DNA from 4 places in the Gracilibacillus sp. JCM 18860 genome. Region 1 is predicted to be linked to each of the others. Evidence: predicted binding sites of a transcription regulator. Region 1 holds the regulator's gene; each other region holds the start of a gene.
What was found. Region 1 encodes Rex, which represses fermentation and respiration genes when NADH is low (regulators of the CRP and FNR family bind a similar motif). Its sites were predicted from a motif close to TTGTGAAATATTTCACAA; they were not measured.
Positions count from the first base shown of each region.

Region 2: ACZ5R4_RS16195 (AtpZ/AtpI family protein) is a predicted target of Rex. The motif match lies at 2,232-2,249, and genes of this name have one in related genera.
Region 3: ACZ5R4_RS11960 (L-lactate dehydrogenase) is a predicted target of Rex. The motif match lies at 1,192-1,209, and genes of this name have one in related genera.
Region 4: ACZ5R4_RS06305 (DUF2249 domain-containing protein) is a predicted target of Rex. The motif match lies at 2,356-2,373, and genes of this name have one in related genera.

Region 1 covers NZ_AP043868.1:1,858,789-1,863,472, forward strand. The annotation lists gene groL (chaperonin GroEL) at 1-1,372, opposite strand, end outside; gene groES (co-chaperone GroES) at 1,436-1,720, opposite strand; gene ACZ5R4_RS09455 (CPBP family intramembrane glutamic endopeptidase) at 2,150-2,854, shown strand; gene ACZ5R4_RS09460 (DUF4305 domain-containing protein) at 2,859-3,059, shown strand; gene ACZ5R4_RS09465 (redox-sensing transcriptional repressor Rex) at 3,083-3,727, opposite strand; gene ACZ5R4_RS09470 (ABC-F family ATP-binding cassette domain-containing protein) at 3,884-4,684, shown strand, end outside.
Region 2 covers NZ_AP043868.1:3,202,162-3,206,845, reverse strand. The annotation lists gene atpF (F0F1 ATP synthase subunit B) at 1-199, opposite strand, end outside; gene atpE (F0F1 ATP synthase subunit C) at 328-534, opposite strand; gene atpB (F0F1 ATP synthase subunit A) at 624-1,346, opposite strand; gene ACZ5R4_RS16200 (ATP synthase subunit I) at 1,370-1,738, opposite strand; gene ACZ5R4_RS16195 (AtpZ/AtpI family protein) at 1,738-1,965, opposite strand; gene ACZ5R4_RS16190 (S8 family serine peptidase) at 2,287-4,392, opposite strand; gene wecB (non-hydrolyzing UDP-N-acetylglucosamine 2-epimerase) at 4,488-4,684, opposite strand, start outside.
Region 3 covers NZ_AP043868.1:2,367,623-2,372,306, forward strand. The annotation lists gene ACZ5R4_RS11955 (MFS transporter) at 1-134, opposite strand, end outside; gene ACZ5R4_RS11960 (L-lactate dehydrogenase) at 158-1,102, opposite strand; gene ACZ5R4_RS11965 (class I SAM-dependent methyltransferase) at 1,381-1,944, opposite strand; gene ACZ5R4_RS11970 (NAD(P)/FAD-dependent oxidoreductase) at 1,965-2,864, opposite strand; gene ACZ5R4_RS11975 (Rrf2 family transcriptional regulator) at 3,011-3,427, opposite strand; gene ACZ5R4_RS11980 (MarR family winged helix-turn-helix transcriptional regulator) at 3,551-4,009, opposite strand; gene ACZ5R4_RS11985 (hypothetical protein) at 4,162-4,684, shown strand, end outside.
Region 4 covers NZ_AP043868.1:1,210,104-1,214,787, reverse strand. The annotation lists partial or broken gene ACZ5R4_RS06330 (IS3 family transposase) at 1-6, shown strand, start outside; gene ACZ5R4_RS06325 (NUDIX domain-containing protein) at 139-759, shown strand; gene ACZ5R4_RS06320 (DUF6366 family protein) at 841-1,053, shown strand; gene ACZ5R4_RS06315 (CPBP family intramembrane glutamic endopeptidase) at 1,132-1,884, shown strand; gene ACZ5R4_RS06310 (hypothetical protein) at 1,981-2,199, shown strand; gene ACZ5R4_RS06305 (DUF2249 domain-containing protein) at 2,428-2,682, shown strand; gene ACZ5R4_RS06300 (DUF2249 domain-containing protein) at 2,682-2,888, shown strand; gene ACZ5R4_RS06295 (hypothetical protein) at 2,901-4,136, shown strand; gene ACZ5R4_RS06290 (metal-sulfur cluster assembly factor) at 4,154-4,453, shown strand; gene ACZ5R4_RS06285 (family 43 glycosylhydrolase) at 4,506-4,684, opposite strand, start outside.

The sequences.
Region 1 (4,684 bases):
CTAATCCAGCATTTGCTGCGATTTGGCGTACTGGTTCTTCTAGTGCGCGAAGTACGATATTAACACCAGTAGCTTCATCACCATCTAGGCTGATTTCAGCCACTTGTTTATAAACGTTAAGTAGTGCAGTACCACCACCAGAAACGATACCTTCTTCTACCGCTGCGCGAGTAGAGTTCAATGCATCCTCAATGCGTAGCTTGCGTTCTTTTAATTCTGTTTCTGTTGCAGCACCAACTTTTACTACTGCTACACCACCAGAAAGTTTTGCAAGACGCTCTTGTAATTTTTCTTTATCAAATTCAGAAGTAGTTTCTTCTACTTGTGCACGGATTTGAGCAACACGAGAAGCAATTTGCTCGGAATCTCCAGAGCCTTCTACAATAGTAGTGTTTTCTTTCGTTACTACAACTTTAGAAGCACGACCTAATTGGTCAATCGTTGTATTTTTAAGATCAAGTCCAAGATCTTCTGTAATAACCTCAGAACCTGTTAATACAGCGATATCTTCAAGCATTGCTTTACGACGATCACCGAATCCAGGAGCTTTCACTGCTACTACATTAAACGTACCACGTAGTTTGTTTAATACAAGTGTTGCAAGTGCTTCCCCTTCAACATCTTCAGCAATCATTAATAATGGTTTACCTTGCTGAACTACTTGCTCAAGCACTGGTAATACTTCTTGAATATTGTTGATTTTTTTATCTGTAATTAAGATATAAGGATCATCAAGCACTGCTTCCATTTTATCTTGGTCTGTTACCATGTATGGAGAAGAGTATCCACGGTCAAATTGCATACCTTCTACTACTTCTAACTCTGTATTGAAGCCTTTTGATTCTTCGATAGTAATAACACCATCATTACCTACGCGCTCCATAGCTTCAGCGATTAATTGACCAACTTCATTATCACCAGAAGAGATAGACGCAACTTGAGCGATCGATTCTTTGCTTTCGATTGGTTTAGATACTTTACGTAATTCCTCTGTAGCTACCTCTACTGCTTTTTCAATACCACGGCGCACCCCTACTGGATTCGCACCAGAAGCTACGTTTTTCAAGCCTTCCTGGATCATTGCTTGAGCGAGTACTGTAGCAGTTGTTGTACCATCACCTGCAACATCATTTGTTTGAGATGCTACCTCTGATACTAATTGAGCACCCATGTTTTCGAATTTATCTTCTAATTCGATTTCTTTAGCAATAGTTACCCCATCGTTTGTAATAAGTGGAGAACCATACTTCTTATCTAATACAACGTTACGACCTTTTGGTCCTAATGTTACTTTAACTGCATTCGCAAGTGTATCTACCCCACGTAGCATTGCGCGACGTGCATCTTCACTAAATTTAATTTCTTTAGCCATGAAAAATACCTCCCTGAATATTTAAATGATATGATATTTATCCAAACGTACTTCGCTACATACTTAGCCGATAATCGCTAAAATATCACTTTCACGAAGAATTAAGTATTCTTTACCTTCATACTTCACTTCTGTACCGGCAAATTTTGAGAAAATAATGTTGTTTCCTTCTTCAACTTCAAGCGCCACTTTCTCACCATTTTCCGTTACACGACCAGAACCAACAGCTACTACCTTACCTTCTTGTGGTTTTTCTTTCGCAGAATCTGGAAGAACAATCCCACTCGCTGTTTTTTCTTCTTGCTCTACAAGCTCAATAATGACACGATCACCTAATGGTTTTAGCATGTTTAAAAACCTCCTTGAAATTGACTTTATTTAGATTTTTATCATTTTAGCACTCGATCACCCTGAGTGCTAACACAATTATTATAATAATGAAATCTATTTTTTTTTGCAAGTACAAAGTATAAATTTTTTTAAAAATTTTTTAATATCTCTTGTTAATGGGAATGCTATCGATCTCTTTGCAATTTTACGGCATTTCCAAACAGCCGTACTAGTATGAGTTTTTATTATTGTAGGAACCCTAATAAAGTGTGGTTTCAATAAAAGGGGTTTTGAGCTTCGTGGAGTAAGCAGAGGGACACCATCTATTATTTTTAAGAACAACACATTTATTTAAAAATAACTTTAGACGAACTATTTCAATTTTATTCTAAAATTATGTTAAAATACGTATCATGTAAGAAAAAAATAAAAAGGAGTCGTTTGAATTTGCCTGCCAAGTATATTTATATAATTCTTACCTATGTTGCGGTACAATTGTCAGCTTTTCTTGTTATACCATTTCGGTTGTACACAAACGTAGATCCATTAACATTAATGGTTGGATGGAATATCGGTAGCTTCGTTCTTGCTTTGATTATCTCTTGCTATTTACTAAGAGATGAAATCAATTCTTTCTTTCAATCACGGGATAAAAGAATTGGACAAATTGTATTATGGACAATACTCGGTTTCTTCTTAGTATTAATTGCTCAGGTAGCATCCACCGTCATTGAACGTTTTGTATTTGGTGCACCAGTTGGTTCTGAAAATACGATGCAATTGATGCAAGTAGCGAGACAAGCACCAATATTTATTATTCTTATTTCTATTTTAGGTCCAATCCTGGAGGAGCTCGTATTCCGTAAAGCGATTTTTGGTTCCCTATATAAAAAAATGAACTTCTTCTTTGCCGGAATTATTTCAGGGGTTTTATTTGCTGTCTTGCATAACGATTTCAGTCATCTCTTAACCTATATAGCAGTTGCATTTGTGCTTGCCTTTATCTATGTCGAAACCAAAAGAATTCTCGTACCTATTCTTGCACATATGGCGATGAACACATTTGCAGTCATTGGGCAATTATCACTTGATCCAGAAGAAATGGAACAAATGCTAGAACAGGTACAGTTCATCTTAGTTGGGGGCTTTTAAAAACATGAGATTTTCACCATTGGGCTCTGCCATCATCTATTTCATTTTGGGCTCATTATTTATCTATATTGGCATAAAATCTGCCGATGATACGGTATTTAATTTCATTACACTTGCATTAGCGTTTTTTGCTACCATTGATTTCGTTGTTGCAATACGACTAGTAAGCTTACATTTTAAAATTAAAAAGGCGAAGAAAAAATAAGAAGTGCCTCTCATCAGCACTTCTTATTTTTCCTCTATTTCTAATGGATAATGCTTCATAAAATAAACGAGTGACTGCAGCTCTACTGATAGGTCAATATGGTGGACGCGAACATTATCTGGAACGGTAATCCTTGCAGGGGTAAAGTTTAAGATACCTTTTATTCCTGCTTTCACCAGTCGATCTGCCATAGACTGCGCTTCAGAAACTGGTACGGTAAGAATAGCTACCTGAATATCTCCTATTTTTTCTTCTAATTCATCTATATGATGAACATTGACATTTCGAATCTCTGTTCCTACCTTGATTGGATCCGCATCAAATGCCACTTCTATCTTCGTATTATTGTTTTTGGTAAAATTATAATTTAAAAAAGCGGTTCCTAAATTCCCGACACCAATCAGGACAACAGGCGTATTCTCATCCTGGTCTAAGGTTTTACGGAAAAAGCCGAGTAAGTAATCGACATTGTAGCCATATCCTTTTTTTCCTAATGCACCAAAATACGAAAAATCTCTGCGAATGGTAGCAGAGTCGACCTTCATTGCAAGACTAAGTTCCTTTGATGAGACACGGTCTTTACCTTGGATATGTAAATTATTCAAAAAACGATAATATAAAGGTAATCGCTTCGCTGTAGCTTGTGGAATTTTATGTTGATTAGGCATCCTCTATTCCCCTTATTTCTTCATTAAATATTATTCTCTCTTTATTCTAACAGAAAAAAAGAAAAAAGTCGTGAAATTGTTCACTTGTCTATCTACTTCCCTTACTTGCAGTTCGTTCGCCTTTTAGATACACTTACATCATTGAGGTGAACGATGATGATTTATTTACAGGTGAACAATTTAACCAAACGATTTGGTGCTGAGCTGATCTTATCTAATATAAAACTAGAAATTAAACAAAATGACCGGATTGCCATTGTTGGTCGAAATGGTGCGGGAAAATCTACCTTATTAAATATAATTGCAGGTAACCTTAGCTATGATGAAGGAGAGATCCATAAACCAAAGGATGTTACCTTAGGATATCTTGCCCAACATACGGGACTTGATTCTACAGAAACGATCTGGGATGAAATGTTAAAGATCTTTTCCCATTTGTTAAAGGAAGAAAAGGAACTGAGAAGCATGGAACAGCAAATGGGAGATTCTGATCTATTAGCAGATACAGAAAAATATCAACAACTACTAGTAAGCTATGACCGCAAACAAGAAGCATTTAAGCAAGCTGGTGGCTATGAATATGAGCCTGAAATCAAAGCCGTTCTAAACGGTCTAGATTTTCCTGAATCCATGTGGGACACATCGATTGCCACATTAAGTGGTGGTCAGAAGACGAGACTCGCCCTTGGAAAGCTTCTTCTAACAAAACCTAATGTACTAATACTAGATGAGCCAACCAATCATCTAGATATTCAAACCTTAACATGGCTTGAAGGCTATCTAAACAGCTATCAAGGTGCCGTTGTGATCGTATCCCATGACCGATACTTCCTTGATAAAACGGTTCAAATTGTCTATGAAATTTCGCGTCATGAATCGAAGAAGTATCACGGTAATTACAGTAAATATTTAAAGCAAAAAGCAGCCAATTATGAACGTGATAGGAAGCTTTACGAA
Region 2 (4,684 bases), 1.3 Mb from region 1:
CGCGATTCTTCTCAGCAGTATCTATTTCATTTGCGATATAATTTTCACGCTCTTCCATCTTGTCCATTAAAGGACCCCAGGCAAATTTTTTAAGCAGGATAAGTAGAATCGCAAAGCTTAAAAGGGAGAACAAAATTGTTCCACCATGAAAACCACCTATGGATGCGTTGATGATGAGTCCACTAGCTAGTTCTTGCACAGTGTTCACTCCTTCCAACAATTAATCGTATCTATCCTATGTTCTATCATTGTCGATACTTACTTACAAAGGAATGGCGAAGATTGTCTAAGACGAACTTCGCCATTCTATCAGGTTATAAGTATGAATTACATTACCATAAAGGCAATTACAACGGCGAAAATAGGAATCGCCTCTACTAACGCTACCCCGATAAACATCGTTGTTTGAAGTGCACCTCTTAATTCTGGCTGACGTGCAATCCCTTCTACTGTACGACTTACGATCATACCGTTACCTAAACCAGCACCAAGTGCCGCTAAACCAATTGCTATTGCAGCTGCTAAAGCTCCCATATTCTATTTCCTCCTTTAAGATATATAACTATTGCTTTATTTTTTGTACTATCAATTATGATGAATGGTAGTTGATAGTAGGAATTATATTAATGATCTGAACTCACTTTGTGAGACATATAGACCATTGTTAACATTGTGAAAATAAATGCTTGGATTGCTCCAATAAATAAACTAAATCCTTGCCAAGCCAACATTGGAATAATGGAGAAGGCAAAGGCAGGAATTGCTATCATTGCCATTTTAGTAATAAGAGATAATAAGATTTCACCAGCGAAAATATTACCGAAAAGACGTAGACCTAATGTAAGAGTATTAGTGAACTCTTCAATGATTTTAAATGGTAATAAAAAAGGTACTGGTCTGACATAATCTTTTGTATACTCTTTGAAACCTTTTACCTTTATCCCGTAATAGTGTGTTAACAAAATAACCATTGTTGATAAGGATAGGGTTAAGGTTGCATCTGAGGTTGGTGACTTCCACCATAATGTGTGTCCAAATGTTACCATGGTGATAACACCTAAAATATTACTTATAAAAAGAAAAACAATTAATGTTAATCCTAGTGGTAAAAATACCTTTCCTGTTTTCCAATCCATGGTATCCCCGATAATGCCTTTAACAAAATCGATAATCCATTCCATAAAGTTCTGAAATCCTTTAGGCTTCATTTGCAATCTTCTTGATGCAAAAAAGCAAATAAAGAAAACTATGACACAGGTGATAAATGTCATCAAAACCGTTGCTAGGTTAAAGTCTAACCATGGAATTCCCCATAGATCGTATAACATCGGTGATTCGTGATCCAATTGCTTCACCTCACTTCCTTGTGCTAGTCTTGTTTTCTAAATAGAGCAAAATCTATCATAATAACAACATAGGCTGTTATTAATCCAATAATTACAGATAAAAAATGGAAATGTTCTTCGAATCGCATTGCAATGAGAACTGCTAATGCTGCGGTTGCAAGTCTGGTAAATGTCCCGATTCCATTTACTCTACCGCCATCTGCTGCGGCACGACCGAATCGTTCCACTTTCCTTTGCATCAACCAAAGGTTATAAAAACTCAATGTTGTTCCTAGGAGAAGTCCGAGGAAGATACTAGTATAGGAGGTAAAACCCCAGCCTAGTACGAAAAGTGCAAGAAGGTAGAACATCCATTTACGTTGACGGGTTATCATTTTTTTGTATTGATCCATTATTCTTCGTCTCCCGTTATTTCTCTTACGTAATGAATAGTTCCGTATAAACCGGCTCCTAGACCTAAAAGTAGACCGATGATTAAAAAGAGTGGTTTTGTTGTAAAATACCGATCTAGCCAGCTACCAAGCCACAATCCAATTAATGGACCACCAGCCAATTGTGATAGGATGGCGCTTGTGATCGCTAAGCCTTGTAGTGGTCTTTTACTCCCTGGTGATGTCAAACTGCATCACTCCATATTTCACGTATACAAAAATTATGTATAGGGTAAAAAGGTTGATTTCGCGGAAAAATTCCTATATATAGAAAAATTTGTCACAGTTATGCAAACCTTATCATCTACCATCAAATAGCATACAATAGGGCACGATTATTGTCAATCCATTTTCAAGACAAAATCTCAGAATATACGGACAAGATACGAGTATTTTGTCCAAAATCCTCGAATATTCAAATCTGAGCTATTTTTTTATTGTTTTCGAACAATTTGTGACAATTATTTCGCAATTCGAAAGATTAAATGATATACACTCCATCAAGTTGCTTATTCTTGACGGAGTGTATCTTCTATCAGAATTGGTGTTTGGTATTGATATTTTTCTCCATTTGTCGTGATCACCGTGATATTTGCCACATAGCTCCCTTTAGCTGGTATCCTATCTTTCTTTAAGCTACCTTCGACCACTCCTTTTGACTGGTCGTTTAACTGTAAAATGGTTTCTTTAAATGCAAATGTTTTGTCATCATATAAATCAACCGTCACACTTTCTGCATCCTCTACCATGTACAACTGATAGTGATACTGACCATCAAATGGTTCTAAGTAGAATTCAAGTCCCATTGCCATCGGAACATCAGCTGCTTCGGTCACATACAAGTAAGGTATCGGATGATCATTGAGATAAAGATAACCTTGCAGGAAAGGTTCTGGCTGCTGCTTTGCTTGAAGTATTGCTTCTATTTCAATCTCTTTCTTTTCCCCTGGCTGTAATGTAAAGGAGCTAGGTAAATGAAAACGCAAATCCTGTGATAGCTTTGGCTGTTGAAAGCTATAGCTGATAGGCTGATCTCCTATATTCTCCACTATCATGGAATGGCTGCTTCGTTCAAGGATAGCACCACTTTTCCCAAGCTGGACAAAGGAGTGATATAGTAATGTATCTGTATTAATTGCTTCACCTATATCAACCTTTCCCGCTCCTTGCTCTGTTGGAAGAAAGCTTTCTAGTGGATCAGCTGTGGTTAATAAGGCTGCTTTCAACTGTTGAGGTGTCCAATCTGGATGTGCTTCTTTTAACAATGCTAATATTCCTGCTACATGAGGGGCGGCCATACTTGTCCCATTAAGACTTTGATAGCCATTTGGTACAGTACTCATGATGCTTGCACCAGGTGCCACTACCTCTGGCTTTATTGCCCAATTGACTGTCACGGGTCCTCTTGAACTAAAATCTGTTACGGTATCTTGAATTTTTTCATGCTTGATTTCCAAATAAGAGCCATGGGCATTCTTCAACCATTCACCTGTTTCCTTGGAAATACCAGCAACCGGAATGCTTATCTCTGCTTCGATCGCTCCTTGAAAGCTTTCTTCCTCATTATTAGCAATTAATAATGCTTTTGCTCCCCTTTTTTCAGCTTCTATGGCTAGTTTTGTGAAAGGTTGTTTTCCACGGTCGACGATTAAAATGCTATCCATCGGTAATTTGTCTTTTGCTCTATCCTCGTGAGCTATACGTAGATCTCGCTCCAATGACCAAGGAGGCGCACCTTGCATTGGCCAAAGCTCTATTTTTTTTTCTAAAAAACGATCGTATAAGTAGGGATGCTCGATTTGTGGTGTAGAGGCACCAACGGCAATGACACTATCGGCTGTTGCAGGCGATCCAACTGTCCATGGGTCTGGCCCTGTGTTACCATTGGCAATTACAACGGTAACACCTTGTTCCGTGGCACGGTTAACCGCTATCGATGTTGGCCAATCAGGTCCATTAATGGTGTTACCTAAAGATAGGTTAATGATGTCCATCTTATCTTCTACTGCTTGCTCAATTGCTGCCATTACTTGTACGGAGGTCCCAGTTCCACCTGGGCCTAATGCACGATATCCATATAGTTCAGCTTCTGGCGCAACTCCTTTCATTTCTCCATTTGCTGCAATAATTCCGGCTACATGGGTTCCGTGCAAGGTAGGTATGCCCTGTTCTTCTGTTGTTTCCATCGGATCTTGATCGAAATCAACGAGGTCATAGCCACCCTTATAGCTTTTTCGGAGATCGGGATGGTTGTAGTCAATGCCTGTGTCAATCACCCCGACTTTTACACCATCACCTGTATATGGTAGGTTTTCTGGTAGAAGAAAAGGGACACTTTGATTAATCGTTTCCTTTGTTTCCAGCGCTTGATATTTTTGAACTGGATAGCTTTGTTTAAATAGCCCTCTGTTTTTCAGTTTTTTTAACGTACGATTATCTGCCTTAATCGCAATACCATTAAAAATCGTGTCATAAATATGTAGTATCTCTACTCGTGGGTAATAGGTTTCCATTTCCTCAGCAATCTCATGTGGATTATCCTCTACTTCGATGATAAATGATTGCTCTTGTTGCTCAGGTTGTACTATCAATGTCATTAATAACCACCAAATCATGTCACGCCAACTCCTTATGTACCACTAGTGTGTACATAAATAACAATTCTATGATGTTTTTTTCCATTAGAAAAAGCCCCGAAAAAATCGGGACTTTAGAATGGTTTTGGCTTTTCAGTTGTTTGATTGAAAAAGTAGCGGATCGCATCAGCTATTCGCTCAGATGCTTTTCCGTCTCCATATGGATTAGAAGCACGTGCCATTTTGCGGTGGGCCTCTTCGTCTGATAGGAGCTCATGTGCAAGGTTAAATATGTTATCCTCTTCTGTTCCGGCAAGTTTTAATGTACCTG
Region 3 (4,684 bases), 510 kb from region 1:
CCATTAAAAAAAGTTTGGGTAATTTGCGGGGTTAAAGAAGACCCCGCTACCCAATTCATTGCAAATGTCACATAGGCTAGCCATAATACAGCCATCATAAAATAACCATTTCGGGCATTTTTCTTCATTTTCATTTCTTCACCCTTCTAACTTTTTACTATTCTAGTGGTGCGATGGTCTCCTTTAATACAGCTGTAGAGTGCTCCAATTGTTCTCTTTCCTTATCGCTTAGCTCAATCTCCATCACTTCTCGAATCCCACTTCGATTAATAACAGCAGGGACACCTATATATACATCCTTTTGACCGTATTCTCCGTCTAGATAAGCAGATACAGTTAAGATAGAATTCTCATTGTGCAAAATCGCTTTGGTGATGCGCATAAGGGACATCCCGATCCCGTAGTTCGTGGCTCCTTTTCGTTCAATAATGTGATATGCCGCATCACGTACATTCGTAAAGATTTCGTCTAAGCAAGCTTGATTTTCCTCTCTCCTTGCAATCATTGTTTCTAATCTTTCAGCACCTATCATGGCACTGCTCCATACTGGTAATTCTGTATCTCCATGTTCACCAATAATATAGGCATGAACATTTCTCGTATCAACATTGAAATACTCTCCAAGACTGAAGCGAAGACGAGCAGAATCTAGTACGGTTCCAGATCCGATGACCCGCTCTTTAGAAAGTCCAGATTCCTTCCACGTGACGTAAGTTAAAATATCCACAGGATTTGTGGCGACTAGAAAGATCCCATCAAATCCATTTCCCATGACATTTTGGACGATTTTCTTAAAAATCCTCGTGTTTTTTTCGACTAATTGCAGGCGAGTTTCCCCTGGCTTTTGGGCTAAGCCTGCCGTGATCACAACGAGATCGGCATCCTTGCAATCCTTATAGCTCCCATTCCAAACCTTTAATGGAGAAGGAGAGAAGGCCATGCCATGATTGAGGTCTCTTACTTCCCCTTCTGCTTTTGCTTCATTAACATCAATAAGAACTAACTCCTCCGCTACCCCTTGATTAATCATTGAATAAGCATAGCTACAGCCTACTGCTCCAGCACCAATTAAGACGACACGATTGATTTTTTCGTTAAACATAATGAATTTCTCCCTTCAGTCAAATCTTCTATCATGATCATAATGGCCAAAAATGAATTATTTTCTACAACATTAGTATAACATGTTATTTGTGAAATATTTCACAATATTTGTGAGAAATTTGTGAACTTTGTTTTTTTGATTATAAGCATTTTATTAGTAAACACTTACATTTATCGTGTTTTAAGTGATGTGATAGTAGGAATATAATTAACATTTATTGTGATTATATTCACAATAAATAATAAAGAGAGGATAGCTCTACCCTCTCTTTCATGTTAAGGCTTTTGCGCAACGATAATGTAGATTTCTTCTTTCGGATATCTTTCTATTACTTCGAGTCCAGTATTTCGTATTTTTTCTTCCATCATGGTGGAGGAAATTCTCGGATGATGAGGAGCAGGGCTGTCCTTTTTTTCGAATTCTACACAGACAAAATATCCACCTGATTTAAGCACTCGCTTAATTTGCTGAAGTGATTCAGATAATGGCTCAATTTCATGAAGTACTAAAGAAGCTATCGAGAAATCAATAGAATGGCTTGGTAATGAAATATCTTCGATTCGGCTATTAATTGTTTGAATGTTGGTGAGATGCTCTTTTTTTGCTTTGGAATGGATCAATGCTAGCATTTGGTCATCTATATCCAGTGCAAACACAGACCCTTTTACCCTCTTAGCTGCTGGAATTGTCAAATATCCTGTCCCTGCACCAAGGTCTAAAAAAGTATCAGTTTGTTGAATAGGTAGCATATCTAAAAGCTCTTCTGGCAATATACCTCCTCTTTTTTCCGGATTTTCGAGAAATTCAACCTTTTTCATAAAATGCTTTTTTCCTTCCATCCTGTCTTCCTCCCTTTTCTTTAAAAATCCTCATTTACAAGGTCTCCCACTATCGTACTTGCCGCTATACTGCCCTGAGCAGCAGCAGTAATTAGTTGAGGAGGCGCTTGTAAAGATAGGTCACCACATGCATAGACTCCTTCTATGTTCGTGCGTCCGACCTTATCTGTTTGGATGCCACCCATCTCATTGATCTCACAACCTATCGTCTGTCCTAATGTTGATGCTTGCTCGAGCCTTGTTGCAACAAAGCCCCCTTCTCTTTCGATTTCTTGCCCATTTTGAAAGATAACCCTTTGCAGCTGTCCATTTTCTCCTTGTAAACTCTTAATTCCATCCTCTATCACTTTTATCTCATTTTTTGCTAATAATTGTCTTTGTTCATCAGTAAAGTGATTTTTTCCGTTTGTACAAACAACCAAATCCTTACTCCAATTGAAGATCATTTTCGTATAATGAAAGATTCGTTCGTCTTCTGAAATGACTACTAATGGGCGATCTCTTAATTCCCAACCATCACAAAATGGACAGGTGAAGACGCTCTTTCCATAAAAATGGTGAATACCTTCTATATTTGGCATGCCATCTCTAAGTCCTGTCGACAAAATTACCTTTCTTGCGTAAAAGGATTGCCCGTTATCTGTTTGAATTTGAAAAGACAGACCCTCCTTCTTCATATCCTTCACTCGCTCTTTATGAATAGATATGTTGGGGTATTTCTTTAAATCCTGTACTGCCAATTGTTTAAATTCTGAAGGCTTGATTCCATCTCTTGTTATAAAACCATGAGATTCATTTGTGACAGCATTTCTAGGCTTGTCCTCATCAAATAAGATAACCTTCTTTCTTGCTCTTCCTAAAACTAACGCAGCATTTAAACCAGCTGGGCCACCACCAATAATGATACAATCATACAGCATTTCTATTACCTCCTTAAATAAAATACATTAAAGACTCTTAATATCTATAATTGGATTAAAGGGAGATTGCCATCAGTGGAGTGTTGCATTCTCCCCACTAATGGTTAGCGTATTGATAAGGGGATAGTGATGATGCATCACCTTTTTTATTTGCTTGTCTCTTCCATTTTTTTCGCAATATTGATAATATACGTCTTGTCTAATTGATCTTTCATCTTTTTCTCTGCATTAATCATTTCCCTTTCAATGAGGCAATCTTCATTTCTTTGTTCCTCATGATCCAATGAACAGCTAAATAAGGTGGTTTTCCCTTCTATCGCATAGATCACATCAAGGAAGGAAATTTCCTGATAGTTTCTTACAATACGGTATCCTCCCTTAACACCTGGGGTTGATTCAATCAGACCTGCTTTGACAAGCTTCGTTAATATCTTAGAGAGGTAGGTTGGGGAAAGGTTTTGGATTTTAGCCAATTGCTCTACTCCAACGGACTCCCTCTTCTCGGTTAACGTCAAATATACCATGGTGTGTAACGCATAATTTGTTGCTCTTGAATATTTCATCACGCATTCTCCTATAAAAATCTATTATAGACCTTTAATGTCTGTAATAGATTATAAAGAAACATCAAATAAAAGGCAAACAATTTGTTTATCTTACCATTGCATAAACAACCACACTAATTTTTACTTCATTTTCTCTATCTCTTGTTTAAAAACTTCCATACTTTTCTCGATATAATCATTAATCACTTTTATCTCTTCCGGGCTGTAATTAGCAACCACTTTCCCCATTTCCTGTCCAAATGATTGAAAAACCGCTCCTAATTCTGAACCTACTTTTTTGACATTTGCTTTAATGATAACTTTTCTTCGATCCTCTGTAGGCCTTTCTCTAAAAACAAAACCTTTCCTTGCAAGTCGGTCGACAACGGTTGTTACCATTCCTGTTGATAAGCCAGTTTTCGAAGCTATCTCACCGGCAGTCATTCCTTCTGATGGTATTAAACCTAAAACTTTATAGTCTGTTAAATTTAAGCCGACTTTTTCTGCTGCAGTTTGGTGAAACATAATTAAAGCCAAACTGAACTCTTTTCCTAAATGCATAGAATCCTGTTGTTCCGAATGATGATTTACTGTTGACATTTTACCTACTCCCCATTATGATTTAATTATCTCTAAATTAGAGATGCTTTATTTTAGAGATATTCGGCAATCTAGTCTAAATAAGATTATATACGATTAAATAGAAAGATATCAATTATGCAAAGTCTTAACAAATAAAAAGGAGTGGTTCGATGGAGCTTTCGACGATTTGGCGCTATGGAAAAACTGGGCTGAAAACATTTTTATTATCTCTCCAATTCTTCTACAGTCATTTATCCCTACTATCGCTCTCCCTCATACCGGCATTATTCCGCACTTATCAAATGTGGAATGACCAAACACCTATTTGGTTAGAAATCATTGTGGAATTAACACGAGTTGTCCTTATCCTATTGATGATTAGACTTATGTCAAAAAGTAGCTTCCGACGGTTAAGGCAAAGAAGCTTCTGGGATAACCTTGTAGAAATCTGCACTATTCAAGTGAAAAGAAATTGGCCCTATAGATTTATCGCTCAAATCATTGTTTTTGTTGTTTTATTATTTGGATTAGGTAATTTTCTAATTAGCCTAATAGTTAACCAAACCTTAGATCCTTTAATGGGAATGATCGGCTTACAAGCTTATGAGTATAGCCACGCACATGATGCCTATTTATTCTTTTTAAAAAATATGAGTGTTATTCCTTTAGCGATGGTTTATATCCTTAAAATGT
Region 4 (4,684 bases), 650 kb from region 1:
GCTTAGGTCAGTTTTTATTATTTCCGCTGTCTACTTGACAGGGGGCAGTTCAAAATTTGATTGGCTTTTCCTATGTCTTTTGTTGGAATATTATGTTAACCTTTATATAAAATTCCGTAAGCTCAAGGAGGAAATAGCTTGGAAGAAGAACAGCTTAAAATCTTTGATATGAATAAAAATGAGATAGGTATCGCTACTCGAGACAATGTACATAAATTCGGCTATTGGCATGAGGTATTCCACTGTTGGTTTGTCAGTAAAGAAGAAGATACCCACTATATTCATTTGCAACGAAGAAGTAAAGAAAAGAAGGACTATCCTAACCTTTTAGATATTACAGCAGCTGGTCATTTATTGGCAGATGAAACCGTTCAGGATGGAGTAAGGGAGATAAAGGAAGAGCTAGGTATGGATATAGCTTATGAAAAATTGGTTCCATTAGGCGAATTTTCCTATAGTGTCAAGCATGGAAACCTAATCGATAACGAATTTGCTAATATTTTTTTATATAATAGCGAACATCATCTGAATGATTTTATTCTGCAAGCTGAAGAGGTGTCCGGTATGGTGAAAGCTAGAATAAAAGATTTTGAACAATTCTGGTTAGGTAAAAAAGAGAAAATTAAAATTACAGGATTTGTTTTTACTAAAGGAGAAAAGGAATGGATGGAAAAATATGTAGGAAGAGATCAGTTCGTTCCACATCAAGATTCTTTTTATCGATTCATTATTGAGAAAATAAAAGCTCAATTAACTTAACTTCGTATCCCAATAATAATGATCTTTATAATTATATAATGAAAATGATATAAATCAGAATTAAGTAAAGGGGAGGACTTGATGAGCAATAGAGAAACAGCTGAACAAAAAAGAGAAAGGCTAAGGCAATCGGAATTAAAGAATAATCCAACAACTAATGTGAGTGATGGTTTTAGTAGAGCGCAGAATGGAAGTTTGGTTGATTTGGTCGGAAGCTTGGGCTGGAAAGGGACTGGTATTCTTCTTATTATTATGGTCGTGGGTTTTATTATTTTTCTAGTCTTCTTCCGTTAACTTTGTTAGGAGTAATTCTTCCAATTGTAGGAGTAGAGGCTGATGTATAAATAAAGCAGGGGAGCAGGTGTCTATTTCATGAAAAATGCATGGATTATCTCATTTATTCGAATTCCGTTGTTGATTGTTACGTTATTTTTTGTTTTCATACTATTAAAAATATTGGGCTTTGAACCTAATTTTTTCTTTTTACCTGATTTATCGGTCATTTACTTTACTGTTGTCAATTTGATTTGCTACGTGCTTTTATATCGAATACTTAAAAAAGAAGGACGTTCTATAAAAAATTTATTAGATTTTCATCCAAATCGTATAGGGAAAGATATTTTGTACGGTTTATTTTGGCTTTTTATTTTGTATATTCCATTTGTGATAGCTGTTATTGGAACCATGTTTATTATGTATGGCACTGAGTTTATCCACCATTTTCAAACGGTTTTTGCTGGAAATGTGGAGAATTATTCTTTCACACGACCAAGATGGCTTATATGGTTTGCCGCATGTATATCATTAATTTTCCCTTTTCTAAATGCACCGATTGAAGAGCTAATGTACCGTGGATATGCACAACGAAAGTTTATAATAAAATATAAAAGAGTATGGATTAGTATTATAATTCCTTCCATTGGTTTTGCATTACAGCACGTTATGCTAGCAGCAAGTATACAGGGTGCTATTGTCTATGCAGTGGCATTCTTTGTATGGGGATTAGGCAGTGGGTTTATTTACCTTAAACAAAAAAGATTATTTCCTCTAATCATTTGTCATTTTATTGTAAACATCGCATTTAGTATACTTCCAATTATTTTTCTTATAACAGGAGATTATTAACAATCAAGGATTTGTGCTCTTATGGACATATTTGTTGTGAAACCTGATGCTTAGGCTACTCGTATGCAATAGTATAAATATTAAGGAGTGAAGTAAATGAGTATTGTATCTAGTCAAGGAGATTCCATAACTGTTGTATTTGTGTATCAAAAAAATGAACAAACTGAAGAGTTGACACTTCATTCTGCCCAACTATTAGCATTATTAAACTCAAAACAAGTTTGGATTGAAGCATTTCATGCTAACTTAAAAGTAGAAAACACTGTTTGGTCTTACGCCAATGGAAAGGTTTCTTTACAAGTTTATCTAAAATAAATACTAAGTATTTTAGCAAGTAAATGATAAAAAACCGTGTTGGTAGAATATCTCGATTTATTTAAAAAGTTTCCTGGAAATGTGTTATCAAGAGACTGTTCCCTTTAGGAAAGTCTCTTTTTTCTTTAGAAGTATGATGATATTGATGTCATCTTTAAGTGACAAAAATCACATCGAATTTCATCGAGAATGATTATCATTAATGAAAGAACTTCTGGAGGAATAATGATGAGGGAAAATCAAAATAGCTATATTGAACTGGATGTTAGAGAAGATCTTCGATTAAATAAAGAACCCTTTCAAAAGATTATGAATGCCGTCAAGTCGTTAGATCACGACCAGGCTTTTATTTTACATGCCCCATTTAAACCATTTCCTCTCTTTAAGATAATGGAGAGAAGAGGTTTTACCTATGAGGCAGAAAAAATCGGTCATAAGCATTGGGTTGTCACATTTCGTCATAGGGGAGGTGAAGGGGAATGATTCAATTAGATAACAGAGGTCTTCAACCACCTCAGCCGATGATTCGAACATTGGAAAAATTAGAGGAATTAACATCTGGTGAAAAGCTTATGATCATCAATGATCGCAGACCAATGTTTTTGTTTCAAGAATTGGATGAACAAGGAATCCATTATGAATGTGAAGCACAATCGGATGGTAGCTACATTATCACGATTTATAAATAAAGGTGATGAACGATGAATAATTCCTTTTCTCATGTAAATATAAAACTAGCACTAGCCTTTATTCTAACAAGTTTTCTAGGACTGGTAGCTTCGCAATTTATTTTATTTTGGAATTCAGAATGGTTGATCCATGGCTATTTTCGAATTCCGAGCTTATGGATGGCGTTTCATTTATTAATATTAGGCTTTGCTGTAATGGTTGTCATGGGCGCTATGTATCAAATGATTCCAGTGGTACTGTTGACGCCCATTTGGAATGAACGTTTCGGATTTTATCAATACATTATCACTATATCCGGTATCCTAATATTAAGTATTCAGCTTGGTCTTAAGCCTAGTATTGCTTTCTATGGCGGGGCAATAACGATAATTGGAATTCTAATGTTTTTATTTCAAATGTACCTGACAATAAAAGCACAGAAACAAAAAAATAGGATAACAGGGCTAGTGGTTGGGGCACTTACTTTCCTTTTTCTCACGATAATAGCTGGATTCCTGCTTGCTTGGAATATTGGCAATGGGGAGATTCTACGTCATGAAAGTATTTTTTCGTCCCATTTATTGTTTGGGCTTACCGGGTGGTTTACTCTATTAATTATTGGTTTTTCCTATAAGCTTGTTCCGATGTTTAGCCTTGCTCACGGGTTTTCGATGAGGTGGATAAAAAAAGCTTATTTTATCTATCTTCTTGGTATGTTCTTTTTAATTCTATCCTTTTGGATGAATGATTCAACCTTAAGCCAAATCGGTTGGTTATTACTATGGATCGGCTTTACGTTATTTTTATTAGATATTCGAGAAATGCTTGCAAAAAGATTACGAAGACAATTAGATAGATCCTTTCGATTTGCTTTAATGGCAATATATTTTGGCTCGGTTATTCATTTCCTAGCATTTATAGTTAGTTTAATGAAAGCAAATGCCGTTATATGGGGAGTGCTTATTTATCTATATATAATGACATGGATTATTTTTAGTATATTAGGTTATTTAAAGAAAATCGTTCCCGTTCTATGGTGGACATTAAAATATGATAAAAAAATAGGCAAAGAACAAGTTCCAGCCTTAAAAGATTTAATAAATGAAAAGAATGACATCATCATCTATTGTAGCTTTCTCATTGGAATAGTTGGAACAGTAATAGCTTTCTTGACTGAAAATATTCTGCTTATGCAGTTTTTTCAAGGTTTATTATTTGTGTCCATTGTTTTATATGGTATCACAATTATTCAAATTTTGAGGAAATAGTAGAAAGGACAGAAGCGATGAGCATAAAAGATAAGGTAGAAGCAGCCCTTTATGAGGTCATCGATCCAGAATTGAATATTAATATCATGGATCTTGGTCTCGTGTACGATATCAGTGTAGAGAGTAAAAATGTCTCAATAAGAATGACACTTACTACACCAGGCTGTCCTCTCCATGCAACCATTGTTACAGGGGTAAAGACAGCTATCGAAAAAGTAAATGAAGTGGAAAATGTCGAGGTAGACTTAGTTTGGACACCAGCATGGTCACCAGCTAACATGAGTGATTACGCGAGAGTGCAGTTAATGCATCGGTAGTTGGTACAAAAACACCCTGTTCCAGTAAATGGACAGGGTGTAATCATTGGAATTAGTCTTCTGGATAGGGATCAATGGTTTGGATCGTTCCATCCTCATTATAAGTCAATTCAGTAAATTTAACAGAGCGCTGATGATTCAATCCTTTAGATAAGGAGCTGTCATGATAGAACAGATACCACTTTCCTTTAAACTCTACAATAGAGTGGTGAGTGGTCCAACCAATGACAG